3 regions of the Agrobacterium sp. 22-221-1 genome follow, and region 3 is predicted to be linked to each of the others. Evidence: riboswitches for the same ligand, from Rfam matches in the RefSeq annotation. Region 3 holds a riboswitch; each other region holds the start of a gene.
The links. Region 3 has a riboswitch for cobalamin ahead of bluB (5,6-dimethylbenzimidazole synthase). Riboswitches for the same ligand answer to the same signal wherever they lie in the genome.
Positions count from the first base shown of each region.

Region 1 (3,270 bases), on a different contig from region 3:
CGAACATGATATAGGGGTAACCGCTCTCGAACTGGATTTCGGCGATCACCTGGAAGAATTCGCGCGCCTTGATCTTCTTCTTGCGGATGCGGCTGTCGGCAACCATTTCATGATATTTTTCGCTGACCGAAATCTCGGTCAACGGCACGCCATAGACACGCTCCAAGTCATAGGGCGAGAACAGATACATATCCTCATTGTTGCGGGCGAGTTCGAAAGTGATGTCGGGGATCACCACGCCGAGCGACAGGGTTTTGATGCGGATTTTTTCGTCGGCGTTTTCGCGCTTGGTATCGAGGAAGCGCATGATATCCGGGTGGTGGGCATGCAGATAGACCGCGCCGGCACCCTGGCGCGCGCCAAGCTGGTTGGCATAGGAAAAAGAATCTTCCAGCAGCTTCATGACGGGAATAACGCCGGAAGACTGGTTTTCGATCTGTTTGATCGGCGCTCCGAATTCGCGAATATTGGTTAAGGACAGCGCCACGCCGCCACCGCGCTTGGAAAGCTGCAGCGCCGAATTGATAGAGCGACCAATGCTTTCCATATTGTCTTCCACACGCAGCAGAAAACACGAGACCAGCTCACCACGGCTCTTCTTGCCGGCGTTGAGGAAGGTCGGCGTTGCCGGCTGGAAGCGGCCTGAAATGATTTCATCGACCAGATTGCGGGCAAGCTGCTCATCGCCACGCGCAAGGGCCAGCGCCACCATGCAGACGCGATCCTCGTAACGCTCCAGATAACGTTTTCCGTCGAAGGTCTTCAGTGTGTAGGAAGTGTAATATTTGAAGGCGCCGAGAAAGGTCGGGAAGCGGAACTTCCGGGCATAGGCTTCGTCATAGAGGTCACGGACGAAATTGAAGGAATACTGATCCAGCACTTCCTGTTCGTAATATCCCTCAGTCACCAGATAATCGAGCTTTTCCCTGAGGTTATGGAAAAAGACGGTATTCTGGTTGACGTGCTGGAGGAAATATTGCCGGGCGGCCAGGCGATCCTTGTCGAGCTGGATCTTTCCGTTCTCGTCGTAAAGGTTCAGCATCGCGTTCAGCGCGTGGTAGTCCAGAGCCGCATCGAGCGGTTTCTGGGTTGCGGCTGCCGGCTGTTTGGCGTCCTTGCGCATGGCGCTCGAGGTCAGCGTGTCCAAAATCGTTCCAATCCATGTTTGACGTTGGCGACATCTTCCTCCGTGCCGAGAAGCTCGAAGCGATAGAGAAACGGCACGGCGCATTTGCGCGAGACGATATCTCCGGCGGATGCGAAAGCTGCGCCAAAATTCGTGTTTCCCGCCGCGATGACGCCGCGAATAAGATTTCGGTTGGAGGGCTGGTTCAAAAACCGGATGACCGGTTTCGGCACGGCACCTTTCGTCCCGCCGCCCCCATAGGTGGGGGTGACGAGCACATAGGGCTCAGACACATGGGGAACATCTTCCTCCGCGCCGAGCGGCAGGCGAAACAGACGCCGTCCCAGTTTCAGAAGGAAACGATGGGTGTTTTCAGAGCGGCTGGAATAATAGACGATCAGGCCCATCGCCCCGCCGCCTCAGCTGATAGAGCCGATCATATCCGGCCGGAAACCCGCCCAATGGCGTTCGCCGGCAACGACCACCGGAACCTGCATGTAACCGAGACCGCGGACATGATCGAGCGCATCCGCATCTTCGGAAATATCGACAATCTCATAGGGGACGCCGATGCGGTCGAGAGCGCGATAGGTGGCGGTGCATTGGACGCAGGCGGGCTTGCTGTAAACGGTGACGGTCATGATTTCCTCTTTCGAAGCCGGTTTCGGACACGGCTCAACATTGCCGATTGCAATTACAATCGGGCGGCGATGGATCTGTCATTGGGGTGGGCGTGCGCGGCTTTTAGCCGCGTAAAATCACTCTCTACGCCGACGAGCGCAGCAACTCAAACAAATGAACTGGCATGACTTCACCCCGAAGCTTGTTCTGGAGGGGGCAGAAAAGGGCGCACGCAAATCATTTGCGTCATACACCTTCCTCCGGACACCCCGCCCGTGGACGTTTGCGCTCAAGGCAGGTCTCCTGACTTGCGGGTCACAACATCTATTCCGGCCTTCCCGGAGCTTTTGGCTCCAGTGACCCAAATCGGAACGATGCTCACCGCTTACAGTTGCGGGGGCAGTTTCGGCATTGCTTCACCTTTGATGGCGTTACGCACCGAATTCCCGTCTTAGCTCCCGACTCTTGCGAATCGGAAGAACCTCGAACACCACATATAGTATATGAGGAAATTTTCGCGTCAATGAATAGACACACAAAAGCCCCGCCCTGTGGATCAAAAAGATTCAACACATGGTCAACAAAGGCTTAACAGCACATGCTCGCCGCCGCCCAAAGAGAGAAAAGCGTTAATCTATTCCCAGATATCGATGCGGATATCGGCGGGACGGGCGTTTTCGATCACCCTTTTTCCGTTCGGAAGATCGTTTTCGAAAAGTTTGGCGTGGATCTGGGCCTCGTCGAGACCATAGCCCAGCCACCTTTTCCGCAGCCTCTCCTCAAGCACCACGACGGACGGCCCTACAAAAATGGTGAGGTCGAAGCTTGTGGAAAGAGTTGTCCACGGCGCCTCGTCCAGCAGCAGATAATTGCCTTCAGCAAGGATAAAGCGTGTTTCCGGCGCAACCGCACGAGCAGACGCTATGGCGATTTCACGGGAGCGGTCGAAAACCGGAACAAGCACCTCCTGCTCGCCCTTGCGGACGGCGCAGACGATATCGAGGAAACCGCGCACGTCGAATGTTTCCGGCGCGCCTTTTCGCGGCAGCAGCCCCCGCTCTTCAAGGATGCCATTGTCCATATGGAAGCCATCCATGGGCAGGACGGCGGCCGTTTCGCCCCGTGCCAGCAAAGCATCACAAAGGGCATCCGCCAGCGTGGATTTGCCGGCCCCAGGGGGACCGGCAATGGCGACGATAAAACGGAATTTACCTTCTGCCCGCCGAAGAACGTCTTCGGCGATCGTTTCAAGCTTCAGCGTCATGCGGCAAGCGTTTCCTTCGGCGCTTCCTTGGCGCCAGTCATGAAGGCGACGGCGTCGGACATGGAGTAGTCCTTCGGATTTATGACACACAGGCGCTTGCCGAGCCGGTGGATATGGATGCGATCCGCGACCTCGAAGACATGCGGCATGTTGTGCGAGATGAGGACGATCGGCAGGCCTCTCGAGCGCACATCCAGAATAAGCTCCAGAACACGCCGGCTTTCCTTGACGCCAAGCGCCGCCGTCGGCTCGTCAAGAA
Region 1 is NZ_JBNWCL010000007.1:312,935-316,204, forward strand. It holds gene nrdE (class 1b ribonucleoside-diphosphate reductase subunit alpha) at 1-1,123, opposite strand, end outside; gene nrdI (class Ib ribonucleoside-diphosphate reductase assembly flavoprotein NrdI) at 1,135-1,533, opposite strand; gene nrdH (glutaredoxin-like protein NrdH) at 1,546-1,767, opposite strand; cobalamin riboswitch at 2,024-2,248, opposite strand; gene ACQZ5N_RS13830 (nucleoside triphosphate hydrolase) at 2,382-3,011, opposite strand; gene ACQZ5N_RS13835 (ATP-binding cassette domain-containing protein) at 3,008-3,270, opposite strand, start outside.
Region 1: linked by a shared signal. The riboswitch ahead of nrdH (glutaredoxin-like protein NrdH) and the one ahead of bluB (5,6-dimethylbenzimidazole synthase) in region 3 are both predicted to bind cobalamin.

Region 2 (3,270 bases), on a different contig from region 3:
ACGGCGCGGCTGAGGCGGTAACTCCAGACAATGCCCTCATCCAGCGGTTCCAGCGGATAGTCCGCATGGAAGACGCGGTTGGCGATTGTTTTCGCCACGACGTCGAAAGGAATGGCGGTCTCGCCGATGGCCGCCCCGGCCATCAGCGCGACGAGCAGCAGGGCGAGCGCGGCAAAAGCCAGCCCTACCCTGCCGAGATGGATGGAAAGACCGTTCACTTGGCGAGGCCGGCAGCCGAAATCGCCTCGGCCAGCGTTTCGATGCCTTCAATGGTGCGAATGGTCGGGTTCATCGCCTGCGCATCCATCTCGAACACATGACCTTCCTTGACGGCGGGCATGATGCTGGCCACGGGATCGGTGGCGAGGAACTTCAGCTTGACGGCGACATCATCGGCGGGGAAACGGCGGCGATCCATCTTGCCGGCAACGATGATGGAGGGATTTGCCTTGGCGATGGTTTCCCAGCCGACGGTCGGCCATTCTTCATCGCTTTCGATGACGTTCTTCAACCCCAGCGCGGACATGATGTAGCCGGGAGCGCCATTGCGGCCAGCCACATAGGGATCGATATCCAGCTCGGCGCTGGAGAACCAGAAGACGGCAGAAAGCTTGCCATTTGCCGAGGCGATCTTGGCGCGGGCGGCTTCTTCACGCTTCTTCAGGTCGGCAACGACCTCTTCACCGCGATCCTGCACGTTGAAGATTTTGGCGAGATCGCGGATTTCCTGGTAGATCAGATCCATGGTGAAGACGGTGTTGCGCACGCCGTCGCCGCCGCCGGAATTGTCCTTGCCCATGCAATCGGCGGGCGAGGTATAAACGGGAACCCCGAGCTCGGCGAATTGCGCCGGTGTTCCGACAACGCCTTCCGGGCCGATCTGCCACTGGAACTGCGTCGTCACGAGGTCCGGCTTCTTGCCGATGACCGCCTCGAAGCTCGGATCATTGTCAGCCAGACGCTCGACCCTGGCATTGGCCTCTTCGTAGCCCTTCAGAACCGGACCGATCCACAGCGCCGTGCCGACCACCTTGTCGGCGAGGCCGAGGAGGTAAAGAACCTCGGTTGTGCTCTGGCCGACGGACACGGTGCGGGCGGGTGCCTGCTTGAAGGTGATCTCCTGACCGCAGCTGTTGATCGTCAGGGGATAGGTGGTTTCGGCAGCATTGGCGGCGGCGACAGGCAAAACCGCAAGCGCAGCGGCCAGAAAGCCGGCATGGACCGGCAGGCGTCTAGAATGAAACATGTGTTCTCCAGTCGAAAGTAAATCTTATTCCAGAGCAGCAGGCGTCAGAACGCGCAGCAACAGCGGGACGTCTTGTACGGAGAACGGCAATAGGACGCAAACGAAATGTTATGAAATAACATTACAATCTCCTCCTCCGGGCTTCCCCGCCCGTAACGATGGTTTATATTTCGACGGCAGGTCTCCTGGCTCACGGATTTGCGTCACTCATCTGCCTTCCCGCATTCCGGAGAATACAGTGGCATGACGCCTTGAAGCGTCACGGGGATGAACGACAATCCGCTTACAGTTGCGGGGGCAGCCACGGCATTGGGCGAAAAAGACCGCCCGCACCATGTTCCCTATTAATCCCTTCGCCTTTCGGCTGCAGGAACCGTCGCTTTCTCACATAAGGGGCAAGAGGCGGGGCGTCAATTGCGATAGTGCCGCACCTCAGCACAAAGACGGGCCCGCCAGGGCGAAAATCTTTGCGGAGCCGGAGCCTGCCGGTTGCGGCGCGCCTTTCGACATGGCGGTGAGCGTTTCGATCACCACCAGCCCGGATTGCGCCAGGAACTCGGTCAGAAGACCGCTATCCCGCACGGCATCGAGACGGACAAGCTGATCGTCGAGATCGGAAAAATGTCGCCTCACCAGCGCAATCGCATCCGCCTCGTCACCGGCAACGACCGGACCGACAATATGGCCCCGTCCCGCCGCACGCCGCAATGCAAAGGCGGCAAGACGATCGGCCTCGAACAGGCCGTAACCCGTATTTTCCCGGAGAAGGCGGTGCAGGACGCCCCGGCGCGAAACGCCGAAAGCCGCCCGATCCAGATCCGCCACGGCGGACAAATGATCCTCGGACAGCGGCTCGATTCTCTGTTTTCTTCCAAGCGTCGGCATCTCGGCAGGGCAGCGCGCCTTGCCGCGCAGGAGATGTACTTTTTCCGTATCTCCGGCAAAACCCAGCCGTGCGAAAAGCCGTCGCGAGACTTCCGTGGCGTTCAACCGCAGGGCGGCGTCAGGGTAACCCGCAGTGAGCTGGCCCACCAGCCATGGTGCGACGCCCTGCCCCTGCAAACGGGGAGAAACGATGACCATGCCGACCGTCGCGAAACCCTCATCATAGGGAAACAGCATTGCCGTTGCGACAACGCGATCGATTTCGTCAAGCGCGGCAAGGCCAACGCCGCACTGCCGTAGGAAACACCATTCGTTCGCGTGATATCGCCATCCTACAGCCATGGACAAAGCATGTAGATGATCGGCCTCCACATCGGCGATATCCACTGTCCGCAACTCGAAACTATCGACTTTGAGCAGCTCCATGACAAACGGCTCTCATTCCCTCCGGCGCGGAACCTTGATCCCGGTAGCCCAGCTCACGACATCCGAAGATAACCAGCCTCGTCAGCAGGAATTTTCCGAAAGCGCTGGAAGGACACAACAATCTACTGAAATCACCCGTATTTCAGCAGATAAACGCCGCAGGCCGCTCTAAGCTTTTCGGCGTTGAAGCGACGGAGACAGCCATGAACGCAATCGACATTCTGGAGCGTCTTGTCGGCTTCCCGTCGGTGGTCGGAACCGCCAATGGCGACATCGCCGGATGGATCGCCGATTATCTGGAAAGCCACGGCGCGAAAGTATCGCTGCTTGCCGGCCCGGAGGGCGACCGCGCCAATCTCTTTGCCAGCTTCGGCCCGACCGATGCCAGCGGATACATCCTGTCCGGCCATATGGATGTGGTGCCTGCCGGTGAGCCGGAATGGTCCTCCGATCCCTTCACGCTGAGAACCGAAGGCGAGCGCCTCTACGGACGCGGAACCACCGACATGAAAGGGTTTCTGGCCACGGTTCTCGCCGCAGTACCGGCATTTTCACGCATGGCGCTGAAGCGGCCCGTTCACATCGCCTTTTCCTATGACGAGGAGGCGGGCTGCCGCGGCGTTCCCCATCTCATCGCCCGATTGCCGGAGCTATGCGCAAAACCGGCGGGTGCGATCATCGGCGAACCGAGCAATCTGCGCGCCGTGCGCGCC
Region 2 is NZ_JBNWCL010000002.1:424,566-427,835, forward strand. It holds gene ACQZ5N_RS05395 (FecCD family ABC transporter permease) at 1-218, opposite strand, end outside; gene ACQZ5N_RS05400 (ABC transporter substrate-binding protein) at 215-1,246, opposite strand; cobalamin riboswitch at 1,405-1,639, opposite strand; gene ACQZ5N_RS05405 (GNAT family N-acetyltransferase) at 1,679-2,557, opposite strand; gene argE (acetylornithine deacetylase) at 2,761-3,270, shown strand, end outside.
Region 2: linked by a shared signal. The riboswitch ahead of ACQZ5N_RS05400 (ABC transporter substrate-binding protein) and the one ahead of bluB (5,6-dimethylbenzimidazole synthase) in region 3 are both predicted to bind cobalamin.

Region 3 (3,270 bases):
CGGGCGGGGAGAAGAAACAAGGGGCATGCGCTCGTTCCACAAAAAGCCTTCGTGTTTAAGCAAGCGGCGCGGAGAAAACCCCGCGCCGTTCGCTCATCTCAAATAACCTGCCCCACATCGATGCGGTTGCCATCCGGGTCTTCAAACACAAAGGCGCGCAGGCCGTAATCCTTGTCCTGCAGGCCCTTGATGATGCGCAAGCCCTGGCTCTTGCAGAGCGCATGCAGCGCATCGACATCGCTCACCATCATATGCGCCACATTGAAGGGTGCCGCCTTGTGGGTGGGCTGCAATGTCAGGTGCAGCTCGGCATTGCCCTGTTTGAGGATCATGAAGCCGACGGGGGTGCCGTTTTCGGAGGTCTTTTCAAAGCCTAGAACACCGACATAAAAATCATGGGCCTTTTCGATGTTTTTGACAGGAAGCATTGCGGCGATCCGGCCGAAGCGGATGCCGTGATCGGCGATGGTATTCATCGCGGAACCTCGGTTTTAGGAGAAACGGCAAGGGTCGCGGACGGTGCCGGAGCGCTGGCGTTTTTTCCGGTTTGAATTTGCAGGACGGTGCCTGCCGCCCTAGGATCATAATCATGGCGATGGCGGATGCAAACGGAATGTCTGCACCGGGCGCTTTGAACGAGACACGGACACGCCCGGGAGGCAGAATGCGCAGCTCCATCGAAATCTTCAACATCCGCACCCGGCAGATGCGGGTGGTGTGGCAGACGCCCGATCTTTTCGAAGCACCGAACTGGTCGCCGGATGGAAAATATCTGCTGCTGAACAGCGAAGGGCTGCTTTACCGCCTGTCCCTTGCCGGTGATGCGTCGCCGGAAAAGGTCGATACCGGCTTTGCGACGCTCTGCAACAACGATCACGGCATTTCGCCGGATGGTTCGCGCTACGCCATTTCCGACAAGGTGGAATTCGGCAAGAGCGCCATTTATCTCATGGCCTCGACGGGCGGCGCGCCACGGCTGATGACGAAAAATCTTCCCTCTTACTGGCATGGCTGGTCGCCGGATGGGAAAGGTTTTGCCTATTGCGGCATTCGCGATCAGGTCTTCGACATCTATTCGATGGATATAACAAGCGGTGCCGAGACGCGGCTGACCCATGGCGAAGGCCGCAATGACGGGCCGGATTATTCGCCTGACGGTGAGTGGATCTATTTCAATTCCAGCCGCACCGGGCGGATGCAGATCTGGCGCGTGCGGGTGGATGGCTCCGCCGTCGAGCGCATCACCGACAGCCTCTATGGCGACTGGTTTCCGCACCCGTCTCCCAAGGGAGACAAGGTGGTGTTCGTTTCCTATGACGGCGATGTCTTCGATCATCCGCGCGATCTCGATGTGCGGGTGCGGCTGATGGATATGGATGGCGGCAATGCCGAGACGCTGTTCGAACTTTTCGGCGGGCAGGGCACGATGAACTCGCCCAACTGGTCACCGGATGGGGATGAGTTCGCTTATGTCAGGTATTTCCCGGTGGAATGATGCGGTAAAAGGAGGACCCGTCATTCCGGCCTTGAGCCGGAAACCAGTCGACGCGCGTCTGCGCGGCGAAAAGACTCCTCTCAGCCCAAGGACTTGGGCTGGCTGGATTCCGGCTCAAGGCCGGAATGACGGAGGTGAGGGGTGCCATGGTCACATCGCCGCATCGCCCGCAAAGAAGCTTGCATTCGCAAACTTTTTTGCCCATAGCTTGCCTGTCAGGTGCCCGCCGTTGCGGCGGGAGAATCGGGAATCCGGTGAAAGACCGGAACGTGCCCAGCGCTGTGAGGCGGACGTTCTTTTTTAAAGCCACTGGAGCAATTCGGGAAGGCGAAAAGGGCGGATGAAGCCTAGTCAGAAGACCGGCCTGACGGGATAGACCGAACCGCGCGGACGGCGGCAGGTTGTTGTCGAGGCGGGGTGCGCATTTGCGCCCGGCCTTCGCATTGTTGGGGATAAACGATGCCAGCCGATTCGTCCGTAAGCAATCCGCCCTGCGCCAGTTCGTTCGATCATGCGCTCTCGCCCGCCCGCCCGTTTTCCTGTGAGGAACGCGAGGCGATTTATCGTGCCATCGAGACCCGTCGCGACGTGCGCGACCAGTTCCTGCCGGACCCGCTGCCGGACGATCTGGTGGAGCGTCTTTTGAAGGCGGCCCATTCCGCGCCCTCGGTCGGTTTCATGCAGCCGTGGAATTTCACCCTCGTCACCGATGGCGCGATCCGTCAGGCGGCCTTCGTGGCCTTCAGCCGCGCCAATGAGGAGGCGGCGGCGATGTTTACGGGCGAGCAGCAGGCGCTTTATCGCAGTCTCAAGCTTGAAGGCATCCGCAAGGCGCCGCTCAGCATCTGCGTCACCTGCGATCCGACGCGCGGCGGCAAGGTGGTGCTGGGCCGCACCCATAATCCGCGCACGGATGTTTATTCCACCGTCTGCGCCATCCAGAATCTCTGGCTCGCGGCGCGCGCCGAAGGCATCGGCGTCGGCTGGGTCAGCATTTTCCACGATAGCGACATTCGCACCATTCTCGATATTCCCGACCATATCGAAATCGTCGCCTGGCTTTGCCTCGGCCGTGTCGATGCGCTCTATAACGAGCCGGAACTGGCGGTGAAGGGCTGGCGGCAGCGCGTGCCGCTGGAGGAACTGGTGTTTCGTAACCGCTGGGGCGGGGTGTAGAAGCGGAGGCCTGTGAATAAGGCGGGACGTTGCCGCGTGTTTCTTCTCCCCGCCGGGGAGAAGGTGGCCCGAAGGGTCGGATGAGGGGGCAAGCTCTCCGAATATCGCTGACGCCGCCCCCTCATCCCGCTGCCGCGGACTTCTCCCCCTCGGGGAGAAGAAGCAAGGGGAGCGCGCTCGCTCCGCGATGTATGTCACTGCTGCGGCTGTATACCCTTCAATGCCGGGTTCTTCAGGTCGATCCGGCCCGTCTGGTCGGGTAAGAACTTCGGGCCTATGACGCGGACGCGGCTGTCGTTCGGGTCATAGTCGCGTTCGGGAACGGGCTGTTCCGGCGGCTTGGCGGCCTGTTGCTGTTCGGCGGGTTTCTCAGCCTTGTCAGCTTGCGGTGATGGAATGGTGGTGATGCCGGAATAGGGTTTTTCGGGCTGCGGCCGGGCGGCCTCTTCCTGCTTTTGCATTTCCTTGTGATAGGCGGCCATGTTGCAGGCGCAGCTTGGCGCTTTTGCCGTGGCGTTTCTGTAAGCGAAGGCGGTTGGCAGGTCCCTGTAGGGTTTGCCTGTTTCTGCAGACACCATATCGGCGGTTTCCTGATCCGT
Region 3 is NZ_JBNWCL010000025.1:4,373-7,642, reverse strand. It holds gene ACQZ5N_RS24370 (glyoxalase superfamily protein) at 99-476, opposite strand; gene ACQZ5N_RS24365 (TolB family protein) at 665-1,495, shown strand; cobalamin riboswitch at 1,696-1,877, shown strand; gene bluB (5,6-dimethylbenzimidazole synthase) at 1,955-2,671, shown strand; gene ACQZ5N_RS24355 (DUF2865 domain-containing protein) at 2,866-3,270, opposite strand, start outside.